DNA from 4 places in the Alcanivorax sp. MD8A genome. Region 4 is predicted to be linked to each of the others. Evidence: predicted binding sites of a transcription regulator. Region 4 holds the regulator's gene; each other region holds the start of a gene.
The links. Region 4 encodes sigma-54, which starts transcription at its own class of promoters, with help from an activator protein. Its sites were predicted from a motif close to TGGCACNNNNNTTGCTNT; they were not measured.
Positions count from the first base shown of each region.

Region 1: the regulator sigma-54 is predicted to act here: its motif matches at 4,062-4,079, upstream of A15D_RS03600 (putative urea ABC transporter substrate-binding protein).
Region 2: the regulator sigma-54 is predicted to act here: its motif matches at 1,929-1,946, upstream of A15D_RS03360 (TorF family putative porin).
Region 3: the regulator sigma-54 is predicted to act here: its motif matches at 3,309-3,326, upstream of A15D_RS04865 (ammonium transporter).

Region 1 covers NZ_AQOQ01000004.1:134,593-140,107, forward strand. The annotation lists gene A15D_RS03580 (urea amidolyase associated protein UAAP2) at 1-294, opposite strand, end outside; gene A15D_RS03585 (urea amidolyase associated protein UAAP1) at 335-1,051, opposite strand; gene A15D_RS03590 (ABC transporter ATP-binding protein) at 1,070-1,861, opposite strand; gene A15D_RS03595 (ABC transporter permease) at 1,874-2,692, opposite strand; gene A15D_RS03600 (putative urea ABC transporter substrate-binding protein) at 2,765-3,829, opposite strand; guanidine-I (ykkC/yxkD leader) riboswitch at 3,886-4,003, opposite strand; gene A15D_RS03605 (dienelactone hydrolase family protein) at 4,202-4,981, opposite strand; gene A15D_RS03610 (hypothetical protein) at 5,018-5,347, opposite strand; gene A15D_RS03615 (glutathione peroxidase) at 5,407-5,515, opposite strand, start outside.
Region 2 covers NZ_AQOQ01000004.1:81,584-87,098, reverse strand. The annotation lists gene A15D_RS03370 (M14 family zinc carboxypeptidase) at 177-1,220, shown strand; gene A15D_RS03365 (hypothetical protein) at 1,330-1,803, shown strand; gene A15D_RS03360 (TorF family putative porin) at 2,022-2,717, shown strand; gene A15D_RS03355 (endonuclease/exonuclease/phosphatase family protein) at 2,908-3,840, opposite strand; gene A15D_RS03350 (hypothetical protein) at 4,037-4,444, opposite strand; gene A15D_RS03345 (hypothetical protein) at 4,457-5,515, opposite strand, start outside.
Region 3 covers NZ_AQOQ01000006.1:82,211-87,725, forward strand. The annotation lists gene A15D_RS04840 (MFS transporter) at 1-123, opposite strand, end outside; gene aroC (chorismate synthase) at 156-1,253, opposite strand; gene prmB (50S ribosomal protein L3 N(5)-glutamine methyltransferase) at 1,341-2,267, opposite strand; gene A15D_RS04855 (hypothetical protein) at 2,348-2,731, shown strand; gene A15D_RS04860 (EVE domain-containing protein) at 2,728-3,210, shown strand; gene A15D_RS04865 (ammonium transporter) at 3,366-4,661, shown strand; gene A15D_RS04870 (hypothetical protein) at 4,658-5,272, shown strand; gene A15D_RS04875 (dicarboxylate/amino acid:cation symporter) at 5,397-5,515, shown strand, end outside.
Region 4 covers NZ_AQOQ01000009.1:56,886-62,400, reverse strand. The annotation lists gene mgtE (magnesium transporter) at 1-1, opposite strand, end outside; gene A15D_RS06630 (HPr family phosphocarrier protein) at 148-417, opposite strand; gene rapZ (RNase adapter RapZ) at 418-1,275, opposite strand; gene ptsN (PTS IIA-like nitrogen regulatory protein PtsN) at 1,332-1,805, opposite strand; gene hpf (ribosome hibernation-promoting factor, HPF/YfiA family) at 1,821-2,120, opposite strand; gene A15D_RS06610 (RNA polymerase factor sigma-54) at 2,160-3,611, opposite strand; gene lptB (LPS export ABC transporter ATP-binding protein) at 3,874-4,599, opposite strand; gene lptA (lipopolysaccharide transport periplasmic protein LptA) at 4,596-5,132, opposite strand; gene lptC (LPS export ABC transporter periplasmic protein LptC) at 5,116-5,515, opposite strand, start outside.

The DNA.
Region 1 (5,515 bases), on a different contig from region 4:
ATGTCGACCGCAGGTATCGGCCACGATTTCCAGTAATGGGTTCATGCGGTTGGTCATCAACACAGTGCCCGCCGTCAGGTACACATTGCGCTGTTCGCGAAGGGTGTCCATGGCGCTGTAGCGCTCGGCCGGGTCTGCGGCACTGTAGAACAGCGTATCGGCAGCCTGGTTTCCCTCAAGGTCCAGCAGTCGGACGGTTTGCCCTGCTTTGACGGTGCGAATGAAATAATCACCTGCTGCAACGGTTTCGCGAAAGCTGGCCTGTTCCGGTTGTCGTGAACTTTCTTTGATCATTTTTCGTTCCTTGTAGCTTGAAGCTTGTCGCTTGCAGCTTTTACAGCCCGAGGTGATACAGGCGGTTGTTCTCGAAGGCTCTGCCATTTTCCGGGCGGAAATTTTTGCAGTAATCATCGTCGCTGACCGGATCGGCTTTCAGCATGTCTATCTGCACCGGCTTCATGGGATAGTCTGTTGCCGGGTTGAGCGGGTGTGGGCAGGTGTGCAGGATTACCAGCGTATCCATTTCAAACCGCAGGGTGACGCTGGCTCCGGGGCTGGCTGCTTCAGGATCAAACTGCAAACTGCCGTCATCGGCGGCGGCCACTTTTGAAAAAAGATTCAAATTGGCTGCCATGTCGCGCTCGGTCAGGCCGTACTTGGCCAGCTCGGTGAGGAAGCTGTGTTCACCGCTCAGGGTCCACTGATTGTGATGGTCCTGGTAGGAGCGCACCGGGTATTTCTGCTGCAAGGTTTTTTCGCTGAGGGTGCCGCAGACGGTTTCATGCCAACCGAAATTATCCTCAACAATAGAAGCGAACACCCGACCCATATCGGAATACAGGCAGTTGCCCCGGGTCAGTTTGAAAGTGTGTTGGCCCTTGAGGGTATCCGGTGCGTTGTAGCGTTCCAGCAGGGCTTCCGGGTTGTACATCAGTACGGCCAGATTGGCGCCGCCTTGCAGATCGGTGAAGCGCAGCTGCATGCCGCGACGCACCCGCAGCGACCAGTGGGCGCTGCCGGGCAGGGTGGTGGTGTAAAGGCTGTCGCTCATGATGAATTCCTTGGCCTTTCAGAGGGTGTCGTTAAGCACGCGACTGGTGCGGGTCACGCGCTGGTTGATGCTGGTCAGGGTGCCGTTCTCACAATCGCCTACCGGCAGGTCATAAGTCACACGGGCGCCATAGGCCCCGGGGGCTTGCGGATCCAGCCGGGGTTTGTCGAAGACCCACAGGCGGGTGCCCAGATAAAACCCTTCGGTGATGTCATGGGTGATCATGAACACCGTGAGGCGCTGGGATTTCCACAGGGACAGCACCAGCTTGTGCATGTCGGCACGAATGCCCGGATCCAGTGCGCCAAAAGGTTCGTCCAGCAGCAGGATGCGTGGACGCTTGATCAGTGCCTGGGCCAGCGCCAGACGTTGCTGCATGCCCCCGGACAATTCATGAGGGTACTTGTCGGCAGCCGGGCCGAGTCCCACGGACTCGAGCATCTCCAGGGCATCCTTGCGTAGCTGTTTGCGTTTTTTACCTACGCTGATACCGAGCCAGCGACTGCTTTCCAGCTCGCCTCCCAGCATCACGTTTTCCACTGCGGTGAGATGGTTGAGCACGGAGTAACGCTGGAACACGATGCCCCGGCTGGCGTCAGGTTCGGCCGGGAGAGGCTGGCCATCCAACAGCAGTTCGCCGCGGGTGGCGTCTTCGGTGCCGAGCAAGAGTTTGAGGAAGGTGGTCTTGCCACAGCCGGAGGCGCCGACAATGGTGACAAACTCGCCCTCCTCGACAGTGGCGTTAAGACGTTCCAGGACGACCTGATCGCCGTATTCCTTCCACAGGTTTTTCATTTCGATAATCGCCATGGGTATCGCTCCTTAGTGCCCTTTCTGGTGGAACCAGGGGTAGCGCCATTGCGAATAGCGGCTGAGTAAAAAGTCGATGACAAACGCCAGAAAAGTGATCCACACCACGTAAGGCAAGATCACATCCATGGCCAGATACCGGCGCACCAGAAAAATCCGGTAGCCAAGCCCTTCCGTCGCGGCGATGGCTTCTGCGGCAATCAGGAACAGCCATGCCGGGCCCAGTGACAGGCGCACCGCACTGATCAGTCGCGGCATCAGTTGTGGCCACACCAGTCGGGTGATGATCTGCCAGGTATTGGCGCCCAGCGTTTGCATCTTGATGATTTGTTCGGCGGGAATTTCCCGTGCTCGCTGTTGCAGGTCCCGGATCATGAAGGGGGTAATCCCGATAATGATCAGCATGACCTTGGCCAGTTCGCCCAGACCAAAAATAATGAACAACACCGGCAGGATCGCCATGGGTGGGACCAGCGAGAGGCCGGTTACCAGTGGCGAAAAGGTGGAACGCACCAGCGGAATAGTGCCATTGCCAATACCGACCACCACCGCTACCAGGGCACTAATGGCAACACCGATGCCGAGCCGTTGCAGGCTGGCTAGCGTATCGGCCCAAAGCAGATATTCACCACTGCGTTTGCTGGGTTCGAATGCCATGCGGTCGATGGCCTGAACAAAACTGTCCAGTGCAGGCAGCAGCTTGTCGTTGGGGTTCTCCGCCAAGCGTGCATCAGACGCCACCATGTAGGCGACTATCAGCAGCAGGAATGGCAGTAGCCCCAACGCCCAGCTCAAGGCGTTGCCGGGTCGGCGGTTGATCAGTTTCTTCATGATGAATCCCGGTGTGGTTTAACAGCCTGTTAGACGTCAGACGCCCGGCTTCAGACGTCTGACGTTTTTCTCTTACAGCGTTCCGTCGGCCGCCATGGCCATGTAGTCCGGGATGAAACGCAGCTGGATGTTGCTGTCGCTACCGAATACCCCGGCCGGGGTTTCGATGCCCACAAAACCCGCATCCGGTGCGCCTTCGCCGAGCAGGCCGTGCTCAAACGAGAACTCCGCGACTTTCTGCATGGTGTCTTTCAGCTCAGCACTGTTGACGAAGGCAACGGCCTCGCTGGGCTGATAGAACATGCGGGTGGAGGCCAGTTGCGCCTCATAGCCGGCCAGGTCGGTGCCAGAGGCTTTGGCCATGAAGGTACGGGCGGCCTTGCCTGCCTCGTTGTCGGCGGACATGGTGGCCATGATTTCGTACCAGGCACCGGTCAGTGCCTTGCCGAAGTCCGGGTTGGCGTTGAGGGTGTCGGTGTTGACCACCATCAGATCGATGATTTCACCGGGAATCTTCGACGAGTCGAACACCTTGTGACTGTCTGGCATGGCCGTGATTTCGCTGAGTAGCGGGTTCCAGGTAGCGACCGCTGTGACATCGTCCGTAGTGAAGGCTGAGACCATATCGGCGTCTGAGGTGTTCACCACCGTCAGGTCTTTCTCGCTCAGGCCAACCGTATCGAGGGCACGGGCCAGCAGGTAATGGGAAACGGACAGCTCTACCAGGTTCACGTTCTGGCCCTTGATATCGGCCAGCTTGTCGGTGCCTTTCAGTACCACACCGTCGTTGCCGTTGGAGAAGTCCCCCACGATCAGGGCGGTGGAGTCCACGCCGCCGGCAGCCGGAATGGTGAGGGCGTCCATGTTGGTCATGGCGCAGCCGTCATAGGCACCGGCGGTGTACTGGTTGATGGATTCCACGTAGTCATTGATCTGCACCACGTCGATCTCGATGTCGTACTTGTCAGCCCATTTGTCGACGATTTTCTGCTGGGCACCGAAGTCCCAGGGCATCCAGCCCACATAGATGGACCAGCAAATGCTGAAGGAGTCTTTGGCCATGGCACTGGCCGGGGTCAGGACGGCAAACAGGGAAAGTGCTGCGGCGGCAGCGGTGTTGCGTACGGAACGGGTCATGTCAGACCTCCTTGGCTACGGACGGAGAGGAATCCAATGACACTGCTGTCATCGTGCTCTCCCGGGCTTTTGTCCCGCCGTGTAACCTTCTGCCAAGTCAGTCTGTGAAGGTCGCCAGCTCTCGGACCAGGCATCACCCTGAAGCAGGTGACCGGAACCCTAGCTGTCTATTGGTGCAAATTGTATTGAGTGCGTGATGGCAGCGTGGCCATTCGATTCCTCGACGGAGTGTGCTGCAAGTGGGGTGCCAACCTTTTCATTGCCAAGGAATTCAGCGGGTTAGCTGTTGGGGCCTGGTGGGGTGGGGAGGTTTGAGGGGAAGGCGCGATTTAAAATGGGGCATTCGGGTTGGGAATGCCCCGTGTTGGTGCTTTATTCCGGGGTGGCGGCAAGGAAGTCCATCAGGGCCTCCCAGCTGGCCTGATCGGCATGGGCGTCATAGCCCACCGGCATGTCAAAGCGTTCTGCTACTGCGTCGGCACCGGGGTTGGTAAAGCTGTGCTTCACGCCGGGAAAACTGAGCAGTTGCAGGTCGACGCCAGCGGCGGTCATCTCGGAGACAAAACCACTGACCTGCTCGGCAGGCACCATGGGATCGGCCTGACCGGTGGCCACCAGCACCCGGGCTTTGACCTCGCCGGCCTTGGCGGGCTGTTCTGTGCCGAGGCTGCCGTGGAAACTGGCGACACCCGCCAGGTCTGTGCCCCTGCGCGCCTGATGCAGAACCACCCCTCCGCCAAAACAGTAGCCAATGGCATACAGCCGTGCCGGATCGACCTGCTGTTGTTTAAGCATCAGGGTGCGGGCGGCCTGGAAACGTTGATTCATCTTTTCAGGGTCCGCCATGGCGGCTTCCATGAAGGCCTTGGCGTCTTTGGGGTGGGTGGCCACCTTGCCGGTGCCATACATGTCGATGGCCAACGCTGCATAGCCTTGTTTGGCGAGCATGCGGGCACGGGCACGGGCGTAGTCGTTCAGCCCCCACCATTCGTGGATAACGATCACGCCTGCGGAGGGGTTTTTCTGTTTGTCGTTCAGGTACATCACCCCGGTACCCAGATTGTCGGGGAGAGTGATTTGCGTTTCGATGATGTCCGCCTGCACGGTTTGCCCCAAGACCAATAGCACGAACCACAGCCCTAGCCGTTTCATTGCCTGTCCTCTTTCAAGATTAACAAAGTGGTTGAATCAGTTTTCCTGCCATACCCAGCGCAGGGGTTCGCCAAAATCATCGTAGACCAGCTTGCGACGTGGTCGGGGGGCCAGACGCTGGCGTTTTGGCTTGTGTTTTCGCGCTTCCTTGCGTGAATCAATGGTGGCTGCAACCTGGGTCAGGTCGGTGCGACGAGGCTCTTTGGGGCCGTTGAACAGCACCGTCTGGTGGCCCTTGCCGCTGATGGGGTCGGCACCACTGACGCCGGAGGCGACCTCCTGAATGGATCCACCTTCTGCCAGGAATCGTTGCATATCGCGTTCCAGGCGATGACGCTGTATTTCCTTGCTATTACGAACCTTCACGGGACTGATCCCAGGTTGTGAGTGGAATTATCCACCATATCAGGGTCCGCCGCAGGCGGCTACTGGCCCTCGGGTGGTTTGCCGAGTGCCTGGCGAATGGCGGTTTCCAGCTCTCCTCCGCGGGGTTGGGCAGAGGAGGGGAAGTGTGTGATGACATCACCGTTGGCA
Region 2 (5,515 bases), on a different contig from region 4:
GTTCTTCAAAATACCTCGGAACTATTTGGATTTCCCTTCTAATCAAGCGTAGCTTGTAGCTTGTAACTCACAGCTCACAACTGATAGCTGATAGCTGATAGCTGTGAGCTTTCACATTTCTGTTACCTCCCTGCAGTAACCTCTCCGACACATTCTGCTCCTGCCCTGCCCCGCCTATGGAAGAACGACTCTACCTGTTGCAACGCCACCTGCCGGAACTGCTGGAGCTGGAATCCCTGATCCGGCATGGCAAACGGCATTTGCGGGTCAGTACCGTTCATGACGTTCCCATGGGAAAGATCAGCCTGCCCATCAAAGTTATCGAGATGGGATCCACCGCTCCCCGGGCTCCGGTGATTGGTTTTTTCGGTGGCGTTCACGGCGTCGAACGGATTGGCAGCCAGGTTCTGATGTCATGGCTGCATAGCCTTATCCATCGCTTGCAGTGGGATGATCAGCTCCACCGGCGACTCGAGCAGGTGCGGCTGGTGTTCATGCCGATGATCAACCCCGGCGGCATCTGGAACCGCACCCGCAGCAATCCCAACGGGGTTGATCTAATGCGTAACGCCCCGGTGGATGCCATGGGCAAGGTACCGTTTCTGGTAGGTGGGCATCGCATTTCCCGACACCTTCCCTGGTACAGAGGAAAGAGCGGCGACCCCATGGAGCCAGAAGCTCAGGCCGTGGCCAGGGTGGTGCAGGAAAAGTTGTTTCCCGCGCCTTTCTCCATGAGCATTGATTGCCACAGCGGCTTTGGGCGCCGGGACAGAATATGGTGCTGCTACGCCCGTAGCCACAGGCCCATTCCACACATTGGCGAGGTCTACCGGCTTAAACAAACCCTGGAGGGCACCTACCCTCATCATCACCCCTACCTGATTGAACCTCAGTCCGTTAACTACACCACTCATGGCGACCTGTGGGACTACCTCTACGATGACGCTCAAGAGAAAGCGCCAGCGCATACCTTTCTGCCCTTTACACTGGAAATGGGCTCCTGGCTTTGGGTGCGCAAGAATCCCCGGCAAATGCTCGACTTCTTTGGCTACTTCAACCCGGTAATCTCTCATCGCCACCACCGGGTGCTGCGCCAACATCTGCCGTTGTTCGAATTTCTCACCGCCATGACCGCCAATGCCGGAAACTGGCTCCCCTCACCTGCCGAGCGTAAACAGCTAAGCCATCAGGCAATACAGCACTGGTTCAGCCACCAATAGTGAGACTTCATGAAGCTGGCCCTGGATTTGCATCATTTTGATGCACACAGTTGGGTCATCAGGCTCACTGGCTTACACTTGCCCAAACCCGATCTCAGGAATTTCAGGTATGAAACGATTCGCTCCGGCTCTGGTACTGGTCCTTGCAGGCTGCCAGAACTTTGGTTATCAGGCCCCCTACGGTGACGACACAGCCCAGATCACCTTTACCAGTAACGATACCGCGGCCCAACCGGCTATCTGTGTTCCGGGCAAGGGCTTCCAGTCCACCGAGTACTCCATCGCCCAGAAACCCATGGGCGGAGACGCGCTCAACGACTTGCTTGAGACCATGAAAAAGAGCACGGAAGTGACCACCACTCTGGCCCCTTCCAGCCAGACTCGGGTCGGTATCATCTACAACCAGAAACATCCCAACAGCACCCAGCGCGACCGCTGCCGGGTCGCGCTGCAATTTGAGGCCGTTGCTGGCGAGCACTATCAAGCGGTGTTCAATTACAGCCAGGCACAGTGCGGACTATCCATTACCGATAGCAAGGGTCAGTCTGCCGATGCCGTCCGGGTTGACTGGGAATGCCCATAAACAACATACCAATTTGGTGCACCGCACAATAACGGTGCACCAATACCTCTATTGCAGCCTCTTTACACCCCTTCCTCCTCCCCAACAAAACAGCAACCCTCTGTTTTAAAAAAGAAAATAAAAACTGGCACGCTCTCTGCAATAGCTTATGCGAGCCTGATAGGCGGTGCGCCACTAGCGCACACTTGAACAATTAAGACTTGTTAAGAGGGTTGCACATGAAGAACGTATTTGGTCTGAAGAAAACGGTTATCGCCTCTGCGGTTGCAGCTGCCAGCGTAATGGCGCCTGCCATTGCTGCTGCAGAAATCAGCGGTAGCCTGGGCATTGCCAGCATGTACCTGTGGCGTGGTCAGGACGTGTCTGCTGGTACTGCAAACGTTTCCGGCAGCCTGGATTTCACCACCGACGTAGGCTTCTACGCCGGTACCTGGGTATCCTCCGCTGGTACCTCTGTTAACTCTGCAGGCACCACTTCCACTGAAACTGACTTCTATGCCGGTTTCGGCGGCGAAGCAGGTGGCCTGAGCTACGACATCTCCTACTGGACCTACGTTTACCCGGAAGATGATGTAGGCGCAGGTGAGCTGGCTGAACTGATTGCCAGCGTAGGCGTCGCAGGCTTCAGCCTGACCGGTTATGTCAGCGCCAACGATCTGAGCGATTCCGAAGACGAGAACTTCGGTGACGACCTGTACCTGACTCTGGGTTACGAATACGACAAGTTCGCTATCACTGCGGGTGCGTTCATGTTCGACGCTGACGACAGCGACTATGCCCACGTTGACCTGAGCTACTCTCCCATCGAAAACCTGACCTTCACTGTGTCCAAGGTTGTCGATAGCGAGTCTGCTGCCCCGGTTACCGATGAGCAGGATCCGCTGTTCGTTGTTGGCTACAGCTTCCCGCTGTAAGCACTGCACGGCATCTCGGGCGGCAACTGCCGCCCACTGTTTCAACGCCGCGGGGCTCTCCCTGGTCCTCGCAAACACGCAAGCAACCCCGCGGCGTCTTTTTAACCCGATTTACGCATGCTTGCTTCATGCAACATACGCCACCCCACCCCACGCACGTTTACCCGCTCCGACTTCCGACACTCACCGTCTAGCGCTCAAAATACACCACCAGCGCATCGTGATCAGAAACTGGTGATACGCCATCTGTTCCATACAGGCTCTTGTAGCGCCCGGCGTTCCCGCGACTGGCCGCTACCGCTTTAAGACGATGTTTCAGCGTGGGAGACAACCAGACATGATCCAGTGCCTGGGGGCGACAGCGGTAACGGTAGGAGTAACGCTCCGAGGGTTCCAATGCCTGCCAAACGTTGAACAGGCCGGCAAGCGCGAATTGCCGATAGCTGTCCGAGAAGCGACCGGCACCCCAGGTGCTGTTGAAATCACCCGCCACGATCACGGGCCCTGTCTGATTGCCAACCCATTGTGCGAGACGTGCCGCCTGCCGTCTGCGCTTCTCGAACACCCTCGACGAGGCCAGATCACGCGCACTGCGCAGGTGCACTATCACCAGATCCGCTTTCATGGGCGCTTGCAACGACACCCGTAATGGCGGACGAGAATAAAGCGGGTGCCCCTGAAATGGCTCTGCGGCAAAAAGGGCACGGGGGTTTTCCAACACCACTGGCGCACGGTACAGCAAGCCCACATCCATGCCGGAAGGATCGTTGCCTTCAATCAGCACAGAACGGTAACGATAACCGCTGGCCGTCAACCGCTCAGCCAGTGAATCCAGCAATGCGCGATTCTCCACTTCCTGAAGCACCAGCGCATGAGGGGCCTGCAGGTGTGTCGTGATGAATCGGGCAATGGCATCCAAACGCTGCTCAACCCGCTTGGGCGGCAAGGGGGAATCCAGATCCGCATCCTTGACGGCATCACGAAGACGCCACAGATTCAGGGTTGCCAGCATCCATTCACCCTCACTGGCCACCGGCACGCCACGATCGGGGGCAAGATCCCGGCAGTCCGCCAGAACATAAATCGGGGCAATCAGCAGCAAGACAAGCAGGGGTCGTTTCATGGCAGCAGTCTACGATGAGAGCCACACCACCAACAGAGGAAAAGCACCCCAAAACGGGTAGGAAAACAGACGGTCAGGAAGACAGCGATATACTGCTGCTCAGGGCAAGGGGGCAACCAGGACGACCACCACAACAGGGAAAACCTAAAACGCTTTCCCCCTGCTCCCCTCGCAGGGAGCAGGGAAAAGCAGTCTCTCAAGGCCGGAACACGACTTTGAGATCCGAGGTAACATCGGCCTCGTCCATGTAACCGATGAAATGCCGATCAGACCCCACCAACAGTGTCATCTCCCTATCGCTGGAGACTTCCCGCGGCGGCATACCCCGGCCAGTAAAGATCATGCGTGCCCAGTAGCTTTTCATCTGCTCTACGGACTTGCCCATGACCCGCTGGTAAAACAGCTCCCGCTGGCTCGCGGCCACCGGCATATCCAACGGCTTCACGGACACTTCGCCAACCCGATTCAGCTGGCCATTAAAGATCTGACGCACTTCATTGCGGGTCAACCCTGCCAGATCACTGCTTTTGGAAACCACTACCACGATGCCAGCCTGTGCAGCACCCGTCAGGAGCAGAAAGAAGACAACCAGAAGACTTTTCATTTTTTCCACTCCCTAGAAAACCAGATCCATACTGAGACGTACCACGCTGGCATGATCGTTTTCCAACGCCCCGCCATCAGTCACGACAAAAAAGCCATTGGTCGTCACGTCTTCATCCGAAAAATCATAGTAGTAGCTGTACTCCCCCTTCAGTGCGATGGCATCCGTCAGGGAATAACGTAACCCTGCGGTCCAACTCTTCTGGCGCTCTGCCAGGCCATCATTGAGGGCACCCGGCAACTGCTCATCGAGCTCGTCCGGATACACCGCCGCCCAGGTCACCAGCGGCATCCATTTGCCCAGATATTTGCCCACCGACACGTAACCGCTCTCGCTGCTGGGATACCAGTTGCTGAAGCTCAGGCGAGCCACTTCCGTGGCCATAAACCAGCTACCGTCGTCATATTGCAGACCGAGCCCGGCAAAATAGGTGTAGACATCATCCAGTGTCAGCCCAAGAAGCGGGGCAGGCGGCACCAGCGCATTAAGATCGTCCTGGGGAACGGTAACTGATGCACCGGAATACGAGGCGCGGAAACTCCAGTCCTGCCAACGGCTCGTCAGGTTAATCCCGCTGAGGTCGTCTGCCTGAAAGTTGGCGTTGCCAGTCCGTGGCCCACCATCGACCGTGCTGGACCCCCAGAACGCGGCCAGCCGATGAGACAAGGCCCCGGTGTTGAATGACCAGGCGGCTTCAATCCCTTCCATGGTCTTGATCGGTGCCAGCTGGTACACCTCAGCCGGGGGGCTGACCCAGGGATAGGCATAGCCCACATCAACATACTGGGAGTGCATATAAAACGGCGCCACAATCCGGCCCGCCTTGATGGCTACCGTGTCCGTGAGGTCGTAGTCCAGGTACCCCCATTGAATCTCGGCGTCAAAATCGTCCTGACCGGAGGCAAACAACTGCACCACCGCCTCTGCACGATCATTGATCCGGGCATTGAACTGAATCCCGGCACGGGTGAGGGCATCATGACTCCAATCGTCATCCGCGCCATCGATATGACTTGCCTCGCCTGCGGTGGTGTCCGCATTTGCCTGACTCATGCCCGCAGAGATAAACCC
Region 3 (5,515 bases), on a different contig from region 4:
GGCACCGATACCCACCGCACTGAAACCCAACTGCTTCAGGTACAGGGACCAGTACGGCACCAGCGTGCCCAACAAGCCAAAATAGAAAAAATAGAACCCGGACAATCGCCAGTAGTACGGCAGTGGCGATGCCCTCTCAGCGAGAGGGCCCGGTGTCACGCCTGCCCCGGAATGGGCGCAAACGGCACATCCACATCCGCGTTTTGACCACGATGACGCAGATAGTGATCCATCAGCACCAGCGCCAGCATGGCTTCAGCGATGGGCGTCGCACGCACACCCACACAAGGGTCATGACGCCCTTTGGTCACCACTTCTGCAGGTTGACCATCCAGTCCGATGCTCTTGCCAGGTATCAGGATGCTGGAGGTGGGCTTGAGCGCCATGGCCACCCGGATCGTCTGCCCCGAACTGATTCCACCAAGCACGCCACCGGCATGGTTGCTGAGAAAGCCTTGTGGCGTCATTTCATCACGGTGCTGTTCCCCGCGCTGATTGACGACCGCAAAACCGTCACCCACTTCCACACCCTTAACGGCGTTAATCGACATCATGGCCTTGGCAAGATCGGCATCGATGCGGTCGAACACCGGCTCCCCCCAACCCGGCGGGACCCCGTCGGCAAACACCTCCACCCGGGCGCCGATCGACGAGCCATTCTTGCGAAGGTCGTTGATCAGGGATTCCAGGGCGGGAACCTGATCAGCATCCGGAAAGAAGAAAGGATTGCTGTTCACTTGCGACCAATCAAAGCGTTCCGCTTTCACATCACCAATCTGGGTACAGCCCCCGTAGAGCCGGATCCCCAGACGCTGCTCCAGAAATTTGCGTGCTATGGCGCCAGCAGCCACCCGCATGGCCGTTTCACGGGCTGATGAGCGACCGCCCCCACGATAATCGCGGAAACCGTATTTCTGGGTGTAAGTGTAATCTGCATGACCAGGGCGGAATGTCCCGGCGATATTGGAATAGTCCTTGGACTTCTGGTCGGTATTTTCAATCAACAGACCAATCGACGTGCCCGTGGTCTTGCCTTCAAATACCCCGGACAGGATTTTCACCTGGTCAGGTTCGCGGCGCTGGGTGGTATAGCGGCTGGTGCCCGGCTTGCGGCGGTCCAACTCTACTTGCAAATCTTCTTCACTGATTTCCAGCCCTGGCGGGCAACCATCCACGATGGCCCCCAGCGCCAGGCCATGACTTTCACCAAAGGTCGTGATGCGAAAACGCTCACCAAAACTGTTGCCGGACATGCGACTTCCTTAATTTATACAGTAACTGCAGCCAACATAGATGTGGCTGGCAGCGAGCATAAGCCTCGTTTATTCAGACACCGAAGCTCACGCACTAAACACGTGGCGGTATTCTAACAGCTGTTGGCGGGTAAGCATGAATACCCCGTGGCCGCCACGCTCGAACTCAAACCAGAAAAACGGCACTTCAGGCCACGCCAGCATCATGGCTTCATCGCTGTTGCCCACTTCAACGATCAGCACACCCTGCTCCGTCAGATGCTCCGGCGCCTCACGCAGCAATCGCCGGGTGAAATCCAGGCCATCATCCCCTGAAGCCAGAGCCAACTCGGGCTCATGACGGTATTCCCCCGGAAGGTTGGCCATATCCAGGGCATCCACGTAAGGAGGATTGGACACGATCAAATCATAGGGCCCCTGCACCGCACTCAAGCCATCCGAGCATATTGGCTGCACCTGCCCTTCCATACCGTGGCGGGCAATATTCTCTTCAAACACCGCCAGTGCATCTTCGCTGATGTCACTGCCATCGACCCGGGCATGCTCGAAGGCATAGGCACAGGCGATGGCGATACAGCCACTTCCGGTACACAAATCGAGCACCGAATGCACCTGCTCAGGGTCCAGCCAGGGCGCAAACGACTGCTCAATCAGCTCGGCCAGCGGCGAGCGCGGGATCAGCACCCGTTCATCCACGATAAAGGGCAAGCCACAGAACCAGGCCTCGCCGGTCAAATAAGGCACAGGCACTTTCTCGTTAACCCGTTTCGCCAGCAATGCCAGGTATTCACGCACTTCAGTGGGCAACAAACGCGCCTCAAGAATTCTGGGGTCGGCATCCTGCGGCAAGTGGAGTACCTTCATCAAGAGGGCGAGGGCTTCATCCCATGGATCATCGGTACCGTGCCCCAAAAAGATGTCTCCGGCACGCAGCCGGCTTTCGCCAAAACGCAGACAGTCACGCACGGTATGCAGCGCGTCACTGGCTTCATGGATGAGTTCGCTACTGATCACCGCAATCCTCCCGTTAACAGGCGCTGAAGATTATCACAGAATCCGGTATAAACGCCTGTCACGAATATGAAAGGATACGCATGAAAAGTGCAGCCAGAGTCTACCAGGACGGTCACTTCGTCATGGTAGATATAAAAAATGATACCCAGGTTGACATGGCATTGGAGCTGTCCATTTACCGTCAGCGACTCGCCCTGTTTCAGCGTCAGCCACAGCGAAAACAGCTGGCCATTTACGTGGGGCGTATCAAGGGTCTGGACTTCAATGCCAGTCGCTACGCCTGCGGAAAGGACTTTGCCGAGATCACCGAGGCCAAGGTGTTGGTGCTGCAAAATGTGCTGAACCGCACTTTCGCCAACATGATGCTAAAACTGAATCAGCCTCAATTCCCGGTTTACATTTGCGACTCGGTCAAGCAGGCTCAGCAGCTCCTTCTGGAAAAACACCCACCGGAGCCCCTGTGAGCCAAACCATCTGGTTACTCAAAACCGAGCCCGATTCGTTCAGCATCGAGGATCTGGCGCAGTCACCAAAGGGCACCACCGGCTGGGACGGCGTGCGTAACTTTCAAGCCCGCAACCGTATCCGCGACGAGATGAAAGTCGGCGACAGTGTGCTGATCTATCATTCCAGCTGTGCCAGGCCGGCCATTGTCGGCGAGGCTCAAGTGACCCGAGCCGCCTACCCGGACCCCAGTCAATTCCTGCCTGATCACCCGGGCTTCGATGCCCGTAGTACCCAGATTGATCCACGCTGGTATCAGGTCGACATCGCTTTCAGGGCGCGCTATGCGAACCCGGTGTACCTGAAACTGCTTAAACAGAACCCCGAGTTTGCCGACATGGAACTGGTGGTACGGCCGCGCCTGTCCGTCCAGAAGCTCACTGACCGGCAGTACCAGCTCGTCCAGGCGCTATGCCAACCGATGGATGTCACAGCATAGTGCAACACCGTGCACCACCAATTCCCCAGGGCACCAGAATGGTGCCCCAATTAGTAATAAAGAACTAACTCCCACCACAATCCCCGCGATTTTGTCTCTGGCACAACCGTTGCAGTTGCCCTCCTCGTCCGACAACCACGAATAGGGTTCAATCTATGCGAGTGCGATGCAAACACAGCCTTGCTCTACTGCTTCTGCCCGGCCTGGCCCAGGCCGATTCCCTGACAGCCACCGACACCGTGTGGATCGCCGTGGCAGCGGCCCTGGTGTTTTTCATGCAGGCGGGTTTTGCACTACTGGAGAGCGGCCTGAGCCGGGCCAAGAACTCACTCAATGTAGTGATGAAGAATTACATGGACCTCTGCGTCGGCACACTGGTGTTCTGGGCAATCGGCTACGGCCTGATGTTCGGCACCAGCAGCACCGGCTGGTTTGGCGAAGATGGCTTCATGCTGAGTCAGGCCGACAGCACCACCTGGGCCATGCTGCTGTTCCAGATCATGTTCGCCGCGACCGCAGCCACCATTGCCTCTGGCGCCATGGCCGAGCGTACCCGCTATGTGGGCTACCTGTGTGGCGCCGTTGTGATTACCGGGGTGATTTACCCCCTCTATGGAAACTGGGCCTGGAACAGTAATGGCTGGCTGGCCGAGCTGGGGTTCATTGATTTTGCGGGCTCCACGGTGGTCCACAGTATTGGCGGCTGGTGCGCGCTGGCCGGTGTCCTGGTGCTGGGGCCACGGCTGGGACGCTTCGACAAGAACGGTAAACCCCGAGACCTGCCCGGTCACAACCTGTCCTATGTTGCGCTGGGCGGTTTTATTCTCTGGTTCGGCTGGTTCGGCTTCAACGGCGGCTCTACGCTCTCGGCCAGCGTAGACATTGCCCGGGTCAACCTGAACACCCAGCTGGCCGCGGCTGCAGGCGCCGTGGGCAGCACGCTGTACCGGATGCTAAGCCGCCGTCCGGTACTGCTCACCGAAACCGTCAACGGCAGCCTGGCGGGGCTGGTCGCCGTCACCGCTGGCTGTGCCGTGATGTCACCCGGCTTTGCCGTACTCACAGGGCTTGTCGCCGGTGCCCTGGCAGCATTGGGCGCCCGACTGATGCTGAGCATGCGTCTCGACGATGTGGTTGGCGCGGTTCCCGTACATGCCTTTGCCGGAGCCTGGGGTACGCTGGCTGCAGGCCTGTTCTATGACGGTGATCTGTTCAACCCCGAACGCATCACTGTGCAACTGCTGGGGATTGTCGTGGCCTTCTGTTGGGCCTTCTTCGCTGCACTGATCATGTATCTTGCGGTATCGGTGATCGCCGGGCTGCGAGCGCCAGCACTGCATGAACAACGGGGGCTGGATCTGAGCGAGCACGCCGAAACCGGGTACCCGGAATTCCCGCAAAACTCACTGTATGACGCGAGCCTGGCTCGAACCGTGGAGAACCGTCCATGAGTCAGGAGCTACAGCGCCGTCGGCGCGCCATCGTCACAGGGCTCACCCCTTACATGAACGAAACGCTGCTTATGGAAGCGGTTAGCCACTGGCAGCAGCATTATGCAGAGCGACCCCGCTTCAGCCTGCAAGGCTTTGTCAGCGACCTGTGTGGATTGTTCGACCTGGCCGAGAGACGACACCAGATCCATATGAGTCTGGTGCAGGCCATGACACTTTCTGACAAGGAGCTGGCCAGCGATCCTCTTGCCCAACAGACTCCCAGCGAGGACCACCACCCCTGCACCCAGGCCTTTCAGGTACTGGTGGAAAGTCTCTGGGCACAGATGGATACGCATACCGCCAACCAGTTTCGTCTTGATCTTGCCGCCCAGTTGCGTAGCCATCAGACCGGACCTGAAGCGCGGCTGACACTCGAATACTGGTTGCAGAACCCCAGTCGCCACCTGGCAGGCCTGCCGTTGGCCAGTCTCCGACAGCAGCTGAACAATGCCTACGTGATTCTCTGTGAACGACAGGGACCGGTGGAAGCAGACCGGCTATTGCGTGACGCCTACCGGATGGCTGGCAGCAAAGTCCAGTCCAGGGAGGCACTGACATCCCTGATGTAGGCTCAGAATCTGCCCACGCTGCAGCAACGCCTTGTTCGCGACGCTGCAACGGTGAGCTGCCCCACTGTTACCGGGCCTGATATCCGTTACTCTTGGGTTCATGTCCGGATGACAGGGGGAAAGCATGAAGCTACATCACCAGATTTTTCTTGCCATGCTGATTGGCGCAGCACTTGGCGCCGTCACCCAGGAACAGAGTACCCTGCTCGGTGTGCCGGTATTGGCCAGCTACGATCTGGTCGG
Region 4 (5,515 bases):
TGGAAATCAGTTAACAGTTAACAGTGAAGAGTTAACAGCGAAAACAAAACGTGCTGCTGCTTGGCTGGGATGATCACACAGTAACAGTCCTTCAGAGTCTGTGGTACTTGATTTTTCAACTGTTCACTATTCACGGTTAACTGTCGTTCACTCTCCCTCGTCGAACATCCTTGCAAACAGGTCTTCCAGTTCTGCCATGGCGGCGTCTTCGTCATCGCCTTCGACCTGAAAGGTGACTTGACTGCCTTTGGCTGCGCCTAGCATAAGAAGGCCCATGATGCTTTTTGCATCAATGCGGTTGCCCTTGTGTAGGACGTGAATAGCGCTGTCATAGCGGGAGGCGACGCTGACAACCTTGGCGGCAGCACGGGCGTGCAGGCCAAGCTTGTTGATCACATCCAGAGACTTTTCGATCATTCAACGGGATCCCAGTTCGCGGTGCCGGATCTGCAGGGTAATGCCTTGCTCGCGTAAACGCGTGGCAAGTTGTTCGGTCATGTACACGGAGCGGTGTTGGCCGCCGGTACAGCCGATAGCGACGGTGACATAGCTGCGATCACTATTGGCAAAGGCACTCAGCCATTTCTGAACAAAAGAGGCGATGTCATCCAGCATGTTGTGGCTGATGTCATGCTTTTGCAGAAAGTCGATCACCCCCTGGTCGCGCCCGGTCAACGGGCGCAGATCCGGATGCCAGTGGGGGTTGGGCAGGATGCGCACGTCAAAGACAAAGTCAGCGTCTGTGGGGAGGCCATTCTTGAAGCCGAACGACTCCACTTGCAGGGAGAGGGCGTTGCGGCGTTGGGCAACCCGCTCGCGCATCAGGGTGCGCAGGCTGTGTACTTCGTGATTGCTGCTATCGATGACCAGATCTGCCCGTTGACGAATATTGGCCAGCAGCTCTTTCTCGTGGGCAATGGCGTCTTCAAGGGCGCGTTGATCGGTGGCCAGCGGGTGGCGGCGGCGGGTGGCGCTGAATCGTTTTAACAGCGTGTTGTCGTCAGCATCCAGATAGATGATTTCGCTGCTGATCTGCTGCTGTTTCAGTGCATCAAGAATATTGTCGAAGGCGAGCAACTGGGCAGGCAGGTTTCGGGCATCAATGCCCACCGCCACATGTCCGATGGGGGCCTCCCCTTCGCTGAGTTGCTGCGCCAGCGTGGGCAGCATGCCTACGGGGAGGTTATCCACGCAATAGTAGCCCTGGTCTTCAAGGGCCTGAATCGCAGTAGATTTGCCGGACCCGGATCGTCCGCTAATGATGGTCAGTTTCATGATCGGGCTGCACGCAAGGCGTTGGGGTCATGGGCGGGTGAACTGGGTGCTTGTCGTCACGAGGCCAACCGCAGTTCCGCCTCGGATTCCACGGCGGTCAGGTACAGCTTGTGATTATCGCTGCTGACGCGCAGTTCATCCCTGTAGCTGTCGTCGTTGAAGAGACTGGCCAGATGGCTGAGTGTTTTCAGGTGCTGTTCCGGGTTGTCTTGTGGAACCAGCAACACAAACACCAGATCCACAGGGCGCCCGTCAACGGCGTCAAAATCAATGGGGGTGTCGAGTTTCAAGAGTAATCCGATGGCTTGTTCGCAATTGCCAAGCCGGCAGTGGGGAATGGCAATGCCTTCCCCGATGCCGGTGGAGCCCAGTTTTTCCCGGGCTACCAGCGCATCGAATACCTCCTGTTCCTTGAGGCTGTCACAGCCGGCCGCAGCCAGCTGTGCCACCTGATCCAGCAGCTGCTTCTTGCTGCTGGCCTGCACCCCGTTGTGGGTGCGTGCTTCGGTGAGAAGTTCGCGAACTCGCATAATGGTCGTTTCGGTTTAGTGGCCGTGTTTGTGGTTAACGGCCTTTTCCTTGTGTTTAAGAATCTGGCGATCGAGCTTGGCGGTCAGCTTGTCGATGGCCGCGTACATATCGTCGGCTTCAGCGGTGGCGAACAGGTCTGCCCCGGAGATATGGATCGTGGATTCTGCCTTGTGCGTCTTGGGTTCCGGGGAAAGGATCACCTGGACACTGGTGATCTGGTCGAAATGGCGCTCCAGGCGGGAGAATTTGTCGCCCACGTAGGTGCGCAAAGCATCGGTAACTTCCAGGTGATGACCGCTGATATTAATTTGCATGGCTGGCTCCTTTACCTGCTTATGGGCCGTCCCAGGCGCCTACACCAAACGCTTGCGGGCGCTGGATGACGGTATTCTCATCGCCTCACGATACTTGGCGACGGTCCGGCGCGCCACGTTGATCCCCTGCTCGTTCAGCAAGCTGGCTAGCTTGTTGTCGCTGAGCGGCTTGCGAGGGTTCTCGGCGGCGACCAGCTTCTTAATAATGGCACGAATAGCGGTGGAGGAACACTCACCTCCGCCATCTGTTCCTACGTGACTGGAAAAGAAATATTTCAGCTCAAAGACGCCGCGGGGTGTGGTCATGTACTTCTGGTTGGTGACCCGACTGATGGTCGATTCATGCATCTCGACGGCGTCAGCAATATCGGCCAGTACCAGGGGTTTCATGGCCTCTTCGCCGTAGTCGAAGAAATCCTGCTGCACTTCAACAATGCGGGTGGCGACTTTTAGCAGGGTGTCGTGGCGGCTTTGCAGGCTCTTGATGAACCATTTGGCCTCCTGAACACAGTTTTTCAGGTATTGACCGTCCTCACCGCTGGTCTTGCGGGCGATGGCAGCGTATTGCTGCTGCAGGTTGACCTTGGGGAGGATGTCGTCGTTGAGGCTGACGTGCCAGCGACCCTGGTGCTGGCGGACGATGACATCCGGCACCGCATAATCGACCTGGCTTTCACCGATTTGCTCACCGGGGGCTGGATCCAGGGTACGGATCAGGGACAGGGCATCCAGCAGTTCCTGTTCGGAGAGCTGTAGAACCTTGCGCAACGCGGCGTAGTCGTGTTTTTCCAGTAGCTCAAGGTGGTCCAGCAGAGCCAGCGCAAACGGCAGGAAGGGAGTGTCGGATTCCAGCTGACGCAGCTGCACACCCAGGCAGTCCGCCAGATTAATGCTGGCGACGCCGACCGGATCAAATTGCTGCAGGCGGTGCTGAACGGCCAGCACTTCGTCGGCTTCGATGGGTTCATCGTCTGGCAGCCCTTCCTGGACATTCATCATGGCGACAATGTCATCGATGCTCACGGTCATGTAGCCGCGATCATCCAGGGATTCAATTATGGTGGTGGCGATGAGTCGGTCCACATCGCTCATGGGAGTCAGGTTCAGCTGCCAGTGCAAGTGGTCATGCAGATTGCCGGAAACAGTGTGCCGTTGCTGCCAGTCGTCGGCGTCATCCGGCAGAGAAGCAGAGGCGCTGCTTTGGCCTGAGTAGACGTCATCCCACTCGGTGTCGACACCGGGTTCACCGTCGACAAACTCTTCCAGAGCGTCATCACGCTCTGCGTCCATGTCCTGACGTTCCTCGTCATGTTCAGGCAGGGCGTCGTCGCCAAAGTCGTCAGCCAGTTCCAGCAGGGGATTGCTTTCAACCGCCTGCTGGATCTCCTGCCTGAGATCCAGCGTGGACAGCTGCAGCAGGCGAATTGCCTGCTGCAGCTGAGGCGTCATGGTCAGCTGTTGGCCGATTTGTAGTTGTAGTGTGGGCTTCATACTGCTCGGATTGGTGTGGTCCCCAAAAACCCGAGAATAACAGCTTCAAACTCTCTCTAGCAATAATTGTGCCAGTGGTTGTTGTGTGGTAGGAGCCTGAAGAGTTAACAGTGAATAGTGCGCGGGCTGGTTTGCTGCTTTTTTCGGGTGTTGATGGCCGCGGCCGGGGGCTTGGCGCGGCTTCTGGCGTTCGGAAAACCCCGGGACTATTCCGCGCCGCTGTTAGCCTATTCACTGTTAACTGTTCACTCACCCCTGGCTCTTACAGCCTAAAGTCCGCCCCCAGATACACATCCCGAACCTGCTGGTTCGAGAGGATGGTGTCGGCGTCGCCGGAGGCAATGATGTGGCCGGCGCTGACGATGTAGGCGGTGTCGCAGATGTCCAGGGTTTCGCGCACGTTGTGGTCGGTGATCAACACCCCGATGCCGCGCTCCTTCAACTGACGAATGATGCTCTTGATATCGTTGACCGAGATGGGGTCGACCCCGGCGAAGGGCTCATCCAGCAGGATGAAATCCGGGTCGGTGGCCAGGCCGCGGGCGATTTCGGCCCGACGGCGCTCACCGCCGGACAGGCTCATGCCGAGCGAATCGCGGATATGGGTGATGTGGAATTCCTTGAGCAGGTTTTCCATGCGTTCATGGCGTTCCTGCTTGCTCAGTTCCTTGCGGGTTTCCAGAATGGCCATGATGTTCTCTTCCACCGTCAGGCGGCGAAAAATGCTGGCTTCCTGGGGCAAGTACCCGATGCCACGTTTGGCGCGGCCGTGCATGGGCAGGTGGGTGATGTCGCCATCATTGATTTCGATGCGGCCGGCATCGGCTTCCACCAGCCCGACAATCATGTAGAAGCAGGTGGTCTTGCCTGCCCCATTGGGGCCGAGCAGGCCGACGATCTGGCCAGCTTCCACATCCAGGGAAACATCTTCGATAACCCGGCGACCTTTGTAGCTTTTGGCCAGGTGGTGAGCGCGCAAATGTGTCATGGGGATCCGGACTCCGATCCGGAGGCATCGGCCTCGTCATTCTGTTTTTGCTGGTTGCCCGGGACCTGGTTTTCGGCCGGGATGACCAGGCGCACGCGTTGGTCGCCTTCACTACTGGCATCGACCCGCTTGGAATCGAGACTGTATTCCACCTTGGCCCCTTCAAAGGTATTGCCCTGATGCTCGATAAAGGCGTCGCCGGTCAGGACCAGGCTGCGGGCCTTGATATCGTAGACCAGATTGTTGGCGTGGGCAGACAGGCTGTTGCCCTCTGACAGTCGTACCGGGTTGCCGCTGGCTTCTACCCGAACCAGTTCGCCATTGCGGGTGAACAGGCGCATTTCTTCGGCCAGCATTTTGCGTTCCCCCTGCAGCAATTCCACGTCGCCGCGATACAAGCCTGTGCCTGCGTCTTGTTCAAAGCGGCCGCTGTCAGCAGTCACGGAAATGGGTTCTTCTGCCGGGGCTGCCAGGGACGGCGAGGCTGCATGAAGCAGCAGGCCGCCCAGAACCAGACTACGAAGCCGGGGCATCAAATTCACTCTTTACTCCTTGCTCAAGGGACAGAATGCCCTTGTCCAGGTCTGCCTCCAGGGCGCCAGCATGGGTCTGGCCATTCTCGAAGCGCAGCTCCACTTCACCTGGTGACGTGGCAATATTTTCTTCGCTGTTAAAGCGCAGTTCCTGCGTGTCCAGTTCGATTTTCTGTTGCGGGTTGCGTGCTTTTACGTCGCCGGCAAAGATGATCATGTCGCCGTTGTTCTGCACGGTGCCGTCGGCCCCGGTAATCGTCCAGCTGCCTTTGTCGTTGCTCATTTCCAGCGCCGGGTTTTTCATTTCAGTGAGAGGGTTGTGATCGTACTGCACCAGGTCATCTGCTGTCAGGTGGTACTGCAGTTGGCCATCCTTCTCACTG